2 regions of the Crystallibacter crystallopoietes genome follow, and region 2 is predicted to be linked to the other one. Evidence: riboswitches for the same ligand, from Rfam matches in the RefSeq annotation. Region 2 holds a riboswitch; the other holds the start of a gene.
The links. A riboswitch is a leader RNA that binds a small molecule or an ion and turns the genes downstream of it on or off. The one in region 2 is predicted to bind cyclic di-AMP.
Positions count from the first base shown of each region.

Region 1: another riboswitch for cyclic di-AMP. It lies ahead of AC20117_RS10785 (NlpC/P60 family protein); the one in region 2 lies ahead of AC20117_RS20940 (M23 family metallopeptidase).

Region 1 is NZ_CP018863.1:2,297,643-2,302,055, forward strand. It holds gene AC20117_RS10775 (M23 family metallopeptidase) at 158-802, shown strand; cyclic di-AMP (ydaO/yuaA leader) riboswitch at 935-1,103, shown strand; gene AC20117_RS10780 (NlpC/P60 family protein) at 1,109-1,888, shown strand; cyclic di-AMP (ydaO/yuaA leader) riboswitch at 2,293-2,461, shown strand; gene AC20117_RS10785 (NlpC/P60 family protein) at 2,467-3,246, shown strand; gene AC20117_RS10790 (HNH endonuclease) at 3,687-4,187, shown strand; gene mobA (molybdenum cofactor guanylyltransferase) at 4,187-4,413, shown strand, end outside.
Region 2 is NZ_CP018863.1:4,551,951-4,556,363, forward strand. It holds gene AC20117_RS20935 (polysaccharide deacetylase family protein) at 1-519, opposite strand, end outside; gene AC20117_RS20940 (M23 family metallopeptidase) at 825-1,541, opposite strand; cyclic di-AMP (ydaO/yuaA leader) riboswitch at 1,684-1,852, opposite strand; gene AC20117_RS20945 (heavy-metal-associated domain-containing protein) at 2,238-2,459, opposite strand; gene AC20117_RS20950 (metal-sensitive transcriptional regulator) at 2,506-2,832, opposite strand; gene AC20117_RS20955 (matrixin family metalloprotease) at 3,439-4,068, shown strand.

The DNA.
Region 1 (4,413 bases), 2.3 Mb from region 2:
ACTTTTGTCAGAACAAAGAGCCACGGGACGGCGTCGTTCGGCCGCCCCGGCAGGTAGGTCGCGTCCGCGTTCAGGAAGCACCGGCCGTCGACGCGCCGAAGCTGCTCCGTCGCCCGTTACCGCAGTAGTCCGAGGAGCCGGCCACAAGGCCGCTATCGTGGCAACCGCATCCGGCATGGCGCTTACTGTCCTGCTGCCCACCACTGCAGGTGCCTCTGCATCCGGCGAACCCGCCGTTGACGCGGCAGCAGCCGAGGTCGCTGCCGTCGCCGCAGCGCCCGTAACAGCGGCAGCGGAAGTAGACCTGCACTTCCAGCGCGCGGGCCTGACGAGCAATTTCGATCCCGACACCAAACTTGAACAGGTCATGGTGGCATCCGGCGGCGATGCCAAGGCGGTCAGCAGCGAAGGAACGCTGTCCCAGCCCATGGCAATGGACAGCATGAAGATGACCTCGCCCTTCGGTATGCGAGTTAACCCGGTAACCGGATATGCCGGTGAAATGCACACCGGCCAGGACTACGGCGCAGCCTGCGGCTCGCCGGTCTACTCGGCCGCTGGCGGCACGGTCAAGGAAGCCGGCTGGTTTGGCGGCTACGGCAACCGCGTCGTAGTGGACCACGGCAACGGCCTGGAGACCACGTACAACCACCTGACAAGCATTAGCGCCAAGGTCGGCGACGCTGTCAGCCGTGGGGATTTGTTGGCTCAAAGCGGAACGACCGGTAATTCCACCGGCTGCCATCTCCACTTTGAGGTAGTTGTCAATGGCGACATGGTTGACCCCAAGGGTTGGCTGTAACCAAAGACACACCATTCCGTGACCGGAATGTGACTTAGAAGATGAAACGTTATAGTGTCGAACCCGTGCCGAAGACCGGATCATGGTTTGGCACCTCCGGGTGGATTGCCTAGCTCTGCCACTTCCCGGGGTCCGTTCGCAACGATTTCGCATGGCAGGGGCGGGGGAACCAACTTCCGGGCTTCTTAGGAGGCCCTTGGGGTTAAGTGGTGGGTGTTCTTGGCTGAGGCCGGGGCTCCCATGGCCGGATGACTCCCATCCGAACCCGACAGCTCACCTCGCAGGCATTGGGAGAGGTAATCACTCGTGTCTAAGAACACTGCTGCTTTGGGCCGCCACCGTGCTGTGCCCGTCCGTACCAGCCCGTTGGAGACTATTTCCAAGGCTGTTTCTTCGAATGCCGGTTCCGTGGGCCGCCAGGCTGCTGTGATTGCTGCCGCGTCCGGTCTGGTTCTTTCGGTCGGCGTTCCGGCGCAGGCGACCAATATTGAGCGTGAGGCTTCGGTCCAGGCTGCTGCTGCGGCTCCGTCGCGGGTGCAGGTTGAGGCTGTGCAGGCTTCTGGTGCTGTTGAGCTGGATCTTGAGCGTTCGGGTGTGACCTCGACGCCTGCTCCGGTGGTTGAAGAGCCGGAGCCTGTGGTTGAGGCTGTGGCCGAGGAAGTCGCTCCGGTGGTTGAGGAAGCCGAGCAGGTTGTTGCCCCGGTTGAGAAGGCCGAGGAAGCGCCGAAGCCCGAGGCGAAGGCTGATGTTGCTGCCAGCGGTATTGGTGCCGCTTTGGTGGCGTCGGCTTATGGCCAGATCGGTGTGTCGCAGGACTGCACTGCGATGGTGGAGAACGCGCTGCGTTCGGCCGGTATTTCCGTGGGCGATCTGGCTCCGGCGCAGTTCATGGCGTACGGTACCCAGGTTTCGACGCCGCAGCCGGGCGACATGATCTACTACGACGATGCCGGCGCCGGTGTGCCGCACATCGCGATTTACGTGGGCAACGGCCAGGCCATCCATGGTGGTTGGACCGGTTACACGACCGCGCTGGCCGATGCCTACATCGGTTCGGGCCCGGTCTTCATCCGCCCCAACGGCTAAAACGCATTAGCACCGCCGGCTGAGTCAGCCGACATGTTCAAGCGGACGGGTTCGCATTCGTGCAGGATGCGGGCCCGTTCCTTGATTTTTATATCGGTCTTTCCATGCCTGCCATTTCGGTCAACTCCCGTATTCCGTCCGCTTTTCCCGCATTTTTCGTCACATTCAGGTAACGGCGGCAAAATGTGAATTGAATCACGTAGAAGTGGAAGAAAACCGCGAATTTTCGGGGTCTGATGAAACGATCCGAGCTGGACTGACGCTGTCTGGCGGATTCAAAGCGGATTGCCCGTGATCTGAATGTGACTTAGCCCCGGAAATCGTATACCGTCTTGTTCGTGCCAAATCCGAATCATGGTTTGGCACCTCCGGGTGGATTGCCTAGCTCTGCCACTTCCCGGGGTCCGTTCGCAACGATTTCGCATGGCAGGGGCGGGGGAACCAACTTCCGGGCTTCTTAGGAGGCCCTTGGGGTTAAGTGGTGGGTGTTCTTGGCTGAGGCCGGGGCTCCCATGGCCGGATGACTCCCATCCGAACCCGACAGCTCACCTCGCAGGCATTGGGAGAGGTAATCACTCGTGTCTAAGAACACTGCTGCTTTGGGCCGCCACCGTGCTGTGCCCGTCCGTACCAGCCCGTTGGAGACTATTTCCAAGGCTGTTTCTTCGAATGCCGGTTCCGTGGGCCGCCAGGCTGCTGTGATTGCTGCCGCGTCCGGTCTGGTTCTTTCGGTCGGCGTTCCGGCGCAGGCGACCAATATTGAGCGTGAGGCTTCGGTCCAGGCTGCTGCTGCGGCTCCGTCGCGGGTGCAGGTTGAGGCTGTGCAGGCTTCTGGTGCTGTTGAGCTGGATCTTGAGCGTTCGGGTGTGACTTCGACGCCTGCTCCGGTGGTTGAAGAGCCGGAGCCTGTGGTTGAGGCTGTGGCCGAGGAAGTCGCTCCGGTGGTTGAGGAAGCCGAGCAGGTTGTTGCCCCGGTTGAGAAGGCCGAGGAAGCGCCGAAGCCCGAGGCGAAGGCTGATGTTGCTGCCAGCGGTATTGGTGCCGCTTTGGTGGCGTCGGCTTATGGCCAGATCGGTGTGTCGCAGGACTGCACTGCGATGGTGGAGAACGCGTTGCGTTCGGCCGGTATTTCCGTGGGCGATCTGGCTCCGGCGCAGTTCATGGCGTACGGTACCCAGGTTTCGACGCCGCAGCCGGGGGACATGATCTACTACGACGATGCCGGCGCCGGTGTGCCGCACATCGCGATTTACGTGGGCAACGGCCAGGCCATCCATGGTGGTTGGACCGGTTACACGACCGCGCTGGCCGATGCCTACATCGGTTCGGGCCCGGTCTTCATCCGCCCCAACGGCTAAGAGTTTTAACCGGGTACCGCGCTACCCGAAAACGTTTCCTAGGTCATAGCAGTACCGCATCCCGGGCGTTCCGCCGTACGGAGGCCTGCCGGCATCTGCCAGCGGCCCCAGTTGCAAACGCCGGTCCGCTCATGGCGGAACTGGATCAGACCGGGATCAACGTTTTTATCTGCAGGGCCGTCCTCCAGCGAGGGCGGCCCTGTAGTGGTTAAAGGGGTTGGTACAGAGTGCGCTCTTAGTCGGCGGTGTTCCCATCTGAGGAAGGCCGCAAACAACGTTTCATCAACGCCGGCGGGCACTCCGGCGAAATTTCGATGGGCGAATAATTAGCGCAGCGGGTGTGATTCCGCTTACTCTAACTCTTGTCAGTGTCGAATCACCATGACCGGGATGCAGCCGATCCCGCAGCCCCGGGCGTGGCCGGACGGACAGGAACGTGCATGCGCACACTCGTTCTGAACGCTGGATACGAACCGCTGGCGGTAGTGACCTTCCGCCGGGCGCTGCTTCTTGTGCTCACTGGTAAGGCGAGCATCATCGCTGAGGACGGTGAGCCTGTCGTCGGGCCCAATGACATCTTCGGTAGGCCATCGGTCATCCTGCTCAACCGTTACATCAAGATTCCCTATCCTCAGGACATGACAGTGACACGGCGGGGCGTGCTGCGCCGGGACAATTACGAGTGCGCGTACTGCGGGAAGACGGCCAATACCGTTGACCATGTGAAGCCGCGTTCGCGCGGCGGAATCGACAGTTGGGAAAACCTCGTCGCCTGTTGCCTGCGTTGCAACAATGCCAAGGGGGACCGGACATTGAAGCAGATGGGCTGGCATTTGCGCATAACCCCGCGCGCTCCCCGCGGCAGCCACTGGCGCATCCGTGAACTGGAGCGCCCGGCTCCGGCATGGAGCGAATTCCTCGACTCCAACCCGGCGGCTTGATGAGCCTGTCCGGATTCGACGCCGTCATCCTGGCTGGCGGCCGTTCCTCGCGATTGGGCGGCGAGCCCAAGGCCCTGCTCCGCTACAACGGCCAATCGCTGCTGCGCCGCACCTTGGACAACGTTCGAGCGGCCGGGCGCATCGCCGTCGTTGGTCCTGATGAGCTGCGCGTGGAAATGGATGCCTTCATCGATGCCGAGCCCGAAACAAGAGTGCTTCTCACACG
Region 2 (4,413 bases):
GTGGGACAACGTGTGCCCCCCGATCTCGTGACCGTCGAGGGCCATCTCCTTGGCCTGTTTTAGAGTCAGGTATCCGGGTTTGTCCAAATTGCCTGAGTTGATATAAAAGGTGCCATCGAGCCCTGCCTCGGATACGATGTCGGCAGCACGATACTGGCCGGCGAACCCGTCATCAAAGGTCAGGGAAACCACGGTTTGGCCGACTACCTCAGGTATCGGTTCTGCGGGTTCGTACTCGGGCACATCGATCGCGGCCGCCGCTGCCCGGTTCCCGGGAACGGGCTCCGGACTGACCGTCGGTGCACCGCCAGGGCCAGGCCCGGCAATACCCTCAGCAGCCCGGCTGTTGTCCCCGGACGCCAGGAACTGACCGCCGTACAGGAGGAAGGCCGCTGGCAACGCCAGCAGCAGCATCGCGGTGATCCATTGCAGCGAGCGTTTAGGCCGAGTGCGCACGTAGCCCGGCCCCGCACTGCTTTCGTTGGCGCTGTCACCACGGCGATCCTCGCTCAGACCCATGATGCTTCCCATCGACGTTTATCACGGCCGTTGAACCGGCTCGCTGACAGGGACCGGGGATGGTCAACCTCCGCAATCCCTGAGTAACCGACAGGAAAAGACTAGAAGTCCTCGTAAGCTCCCGCATGAGTACCTCCTACCTGTTTTCGGTTCCTTCCTACTCGCTTGCGCCACGTATGGAACGGGCACTGTTCAAAGCCAGCGTGACAGCCGTGCACGGGCAATGGGCGTCCTCATCCCCGGCGGACGGCACACGAAAGCGGGGCTGCACACCGAAGTGTGCAGCCCCGCAGATCGTCTACCGCCTACAACCAGCCGGCAGGGTCGACCGTTTCGCCGTTCACCAGCACCTCAAAGTGCAGATGGCAGCCCGTTGAGTTACCGGTCGTCCCAACACCGGCAACCCGTTCACCCGCGGCGACTTCCTGTCCCGTCTGGACAGCGATGCTGCCCAAGTGGTTGTACGTTGTCTTCAGTCCGGCGCCGTGGTCGACTACCACGCGGTTTCCGTAGCCGGCGGCGCTGGAGGAAGCCTCGACGACGGTTCCGGCAGCTGATGCCAAAACAGGGGTTTCGCAGCCGCTGGAGAAGTCGGTGCCGTTGTGGAACTCGCCTGCTGCGCCCGTGAGCGGGTTGGTCCGGTAACCGAACGGCGAGCTGATGTTCATCTGTGCCAACGGCCCGGCCAGTCCGGAGACCGGCTGTCCGGTTTCGTCCGGTGCTTCCGTTTCCGGTTTTTCGGCCGGTTCTTCCTTTGCGCGGGGCTTAGCCGCTTCCGGTTCTGCTACGTCCGCAGAGGCAACAGAGGCTTTTCGGTCGCTGCCCGGCTCGGGTTTTGCCGGTGCTGCGTTGCTGGAGATTTCGGAACGGCTGAAGTCAAGGACAGCGTCCGCCGCTGCCACGGCCGTGCTGGCCGGTACGTTCGAAGCTGTCTCGGCCTCAAGGTTGTGGCTCGTCTCGGCCTGGGCCGCTGGCAATGCCACGACAGCTACCAGACCGGTTGCCACTGCTCCGAGAGCCACTTTTCGTGTCAGTCCCTGAAGGGTTGAAGCGGGCTGCGGCTCCGCTCTCCGACGTCCGGCCTGGGGGTTGCGGTTTCGTGCAGGGCTTGCTGAAGGAGCGACGGCGCGCCTGCGTCCGCGCTCACCTGTGTGATTGCTCAAGGGGTCCTCTCCGTACGCCTGCGAAGTTAGCTGTCGGATTCGAGTGAGAGTTCAACTCGGCCCGGGCAGTAAGCACCCCTTGTTAAAAGGAAGCAGTTGACCGGACTTCACCCCAAGGTGCCCAAGGCACCGGATGTGGTTCCTCCGCCCCTGTCTGGTATTTCGAACGGACTGGTCTGCTGACAGGGCTAGGCGGACAGACCAGGGCCATACCCGCGATGGGTATGCGCGGCCTCCAATCTACAATAAAAAAGGTTGACGTTACAATTCCGTGACTTGCCGCCGCAGGGCGGCATCGGCGTCTTCCCCGACCCGCCAACGGCGGAGCTTTCCTGCGTGGGAACGTGCACTGCGGAAACGGGTTCGCGACGACGAAGAAGGACGGGGCTGCCATAGCGGGGTCCGGGAGGTCACGAGTACTGCCGCCCCCGGGGCGGCACCGAAATCCGAGAGGTGTTTGCAGGCGAAGCCCGGAACAGGCACGTCGAAGCTCGCCGGCCGCCCCTCTGGATCAGCGCGCTCACCAGGGAGAGGTCCCAGGCTTATGTCAGCCGTTCAGGCGTTGTTGGATACGACCTGGTAGCCGGCCTCGGTGACGGCATCGCTGATCTTGTCCGGGTCCAGGGCCATCCCGGAGGTGATGGAAGCGGTGGAGATGCCGTCCTTGTTGAGGTCAATGGTGACGATTTCGACACCGTCGAGTTCCATCAGTTCTTCAGTAACTGAGGCGATGCAGTGGTTGCAGGTCATGCCTGAAATGCCGACTCGTGTTTCCATGAGGTTCTTCTTTCTGGATCGTGATGGCTTCAACAGTTGCCGGCGCCTAGCGCAGCAGCCTTCCGATAGCCGCGGAAGCCTCGGCAACTTTCTCCTGGACAGCCTGCGGATTGCCTGTCTCCCTGGATTCGTTCGCGGCCCCGACTACACAATGGGCAATGTGGTCTTCGAGCAAGCCCAGACTCACGGCATGCAGGGCCTTGTTGATGGCGGAGACCTGGGTCAGTACGTCGATGCAGTACTTATCCTCTTCCACCATGCGGGCGATCCCCCTGACCTGGCCCTCAATACGCTTCAGCCTGCGCAGGTACGCATCCTTGTCCGAGGTGTATCCGTGATCGATTCGCTCGTCGATAACAGTCTGCTCACTCATGGCGTCTCCTATCCATAGACACTCAATCTTATACCCTGCTAGGGTATAAGATCAAAGCCTGCTGGCAGGTTTTTGCGCTTCAAGAACCGGATCTTCAGATGGTGCGCCCTTCGCCCCATCCAAAACCGTCGCGACTCGAACTCGCTGGTCATACTCTAAGTGGGAGTAGCTGAACAGCTTGCGCGGGGATCGCACCTGAGCCCGCAGGATAGCAGCGGGGATGGCAAGCGAATGACCGGCCTTGCTGCCGTCCTTGCAGATCGAGACGGCCAGGGCGAAGCCGGTACGCCACTTCCTCTGACCGGGATTCCGGGTCCACGAGCCCGCGGCCAATAGGCGTTGAGCCGGTTGTGTCCGAACGGGTGCCAGCCCGGCTTGGACCGGCACAAGACAACCCTTTTGACCAGAAGGACACAGCAAAAACATAGGCTCTTTTCGTAGGGTGGGGGTTCAGGCTAGCGCACACCCTCCAAGGGAGCCATGATGATGACCGGAACCAGCAGCAGGGGTACCCCGCATCCGATGTCCCAGCGGACCCGCAGCTCCACATTCGCGAGGAGATTGCCTGCCTTGGTGTTGGGGCTGGGCTTGTTCCTAACTGCCTGTGTGTCCTCCCCCAGCCAAGGGGATCCGGACGATGGACCCGCACAAGACACTGTTGGGAACTTTGTTCCGGACCGCGACGACAGCTTGCGCGAAACCCTCGGGGACAGTCCGGCGGAATGCGTGGCCTCGGCGGGTGCTGAAGTGCGGGATGTCGATCCGGAGGATTCACCGGTTAAACCATGGCAGAAGCCGACGGGAGGGGAGCTTGTGGTGGAGTTCGAAACCGGCCGGCTTTCCGAGCGGTATACCCGGCTGGTAACCGAGGCCGCAACGATCTGGTCCGAGAGTCCGTGCATTGAGGCCGTGACAGCCCGGTCCTGCACCGGCGGCGCGAACTGTGTGGCCATCGTGGAAGACGGAAGCCGTTCACGTGGTACGGACGGAGAAATGCGATGGGACGACAACGGGGCCTACATGGAAAGCGCAACCATCACGCTGTACACCCAGCCATTGGACAGGGCTAGTGACAACGGTGCGCTGGCCACCATCGTCCACGAAATGGGGCACACCCTCGGCCTGGACCACCGCCTTGAGCGCTCGGACGTGATGAACTCCGTCACCGGTGACAACACGAACCCGGTTCCGGACGCTATCGATTTCGCTAACCTCGTCGCCATCTATGGGACCTGACCGAGTCGAGAAATGAACACAACGAATAATGGCTGCGGTGCAGGCGGGTCCCCGGGATGCTCCCGGTCGCCGGGGAGATGGCGGCCGACGGTGAGGGCTGTTACCTACAATATCGGCAGGTTGAGGACCTGGAGCAGCCCCATCGTTCGCTTCAGCATTCTGCGCACGCGTAAGTCAATGACGGGAACGCCAACCGGCCACATGCGGACGCCGGTCACGCTGGCATAACTGACTGTCTCGAACTCGTCGTCGCGTCCTCAGACGAGTCGGGTCGGAACAATCGCCGCTTTGAGCGCGGGAAGCAGTCCAAGTGTGTATTTGGAGTCCGCGGCAGCGGTCATCGCG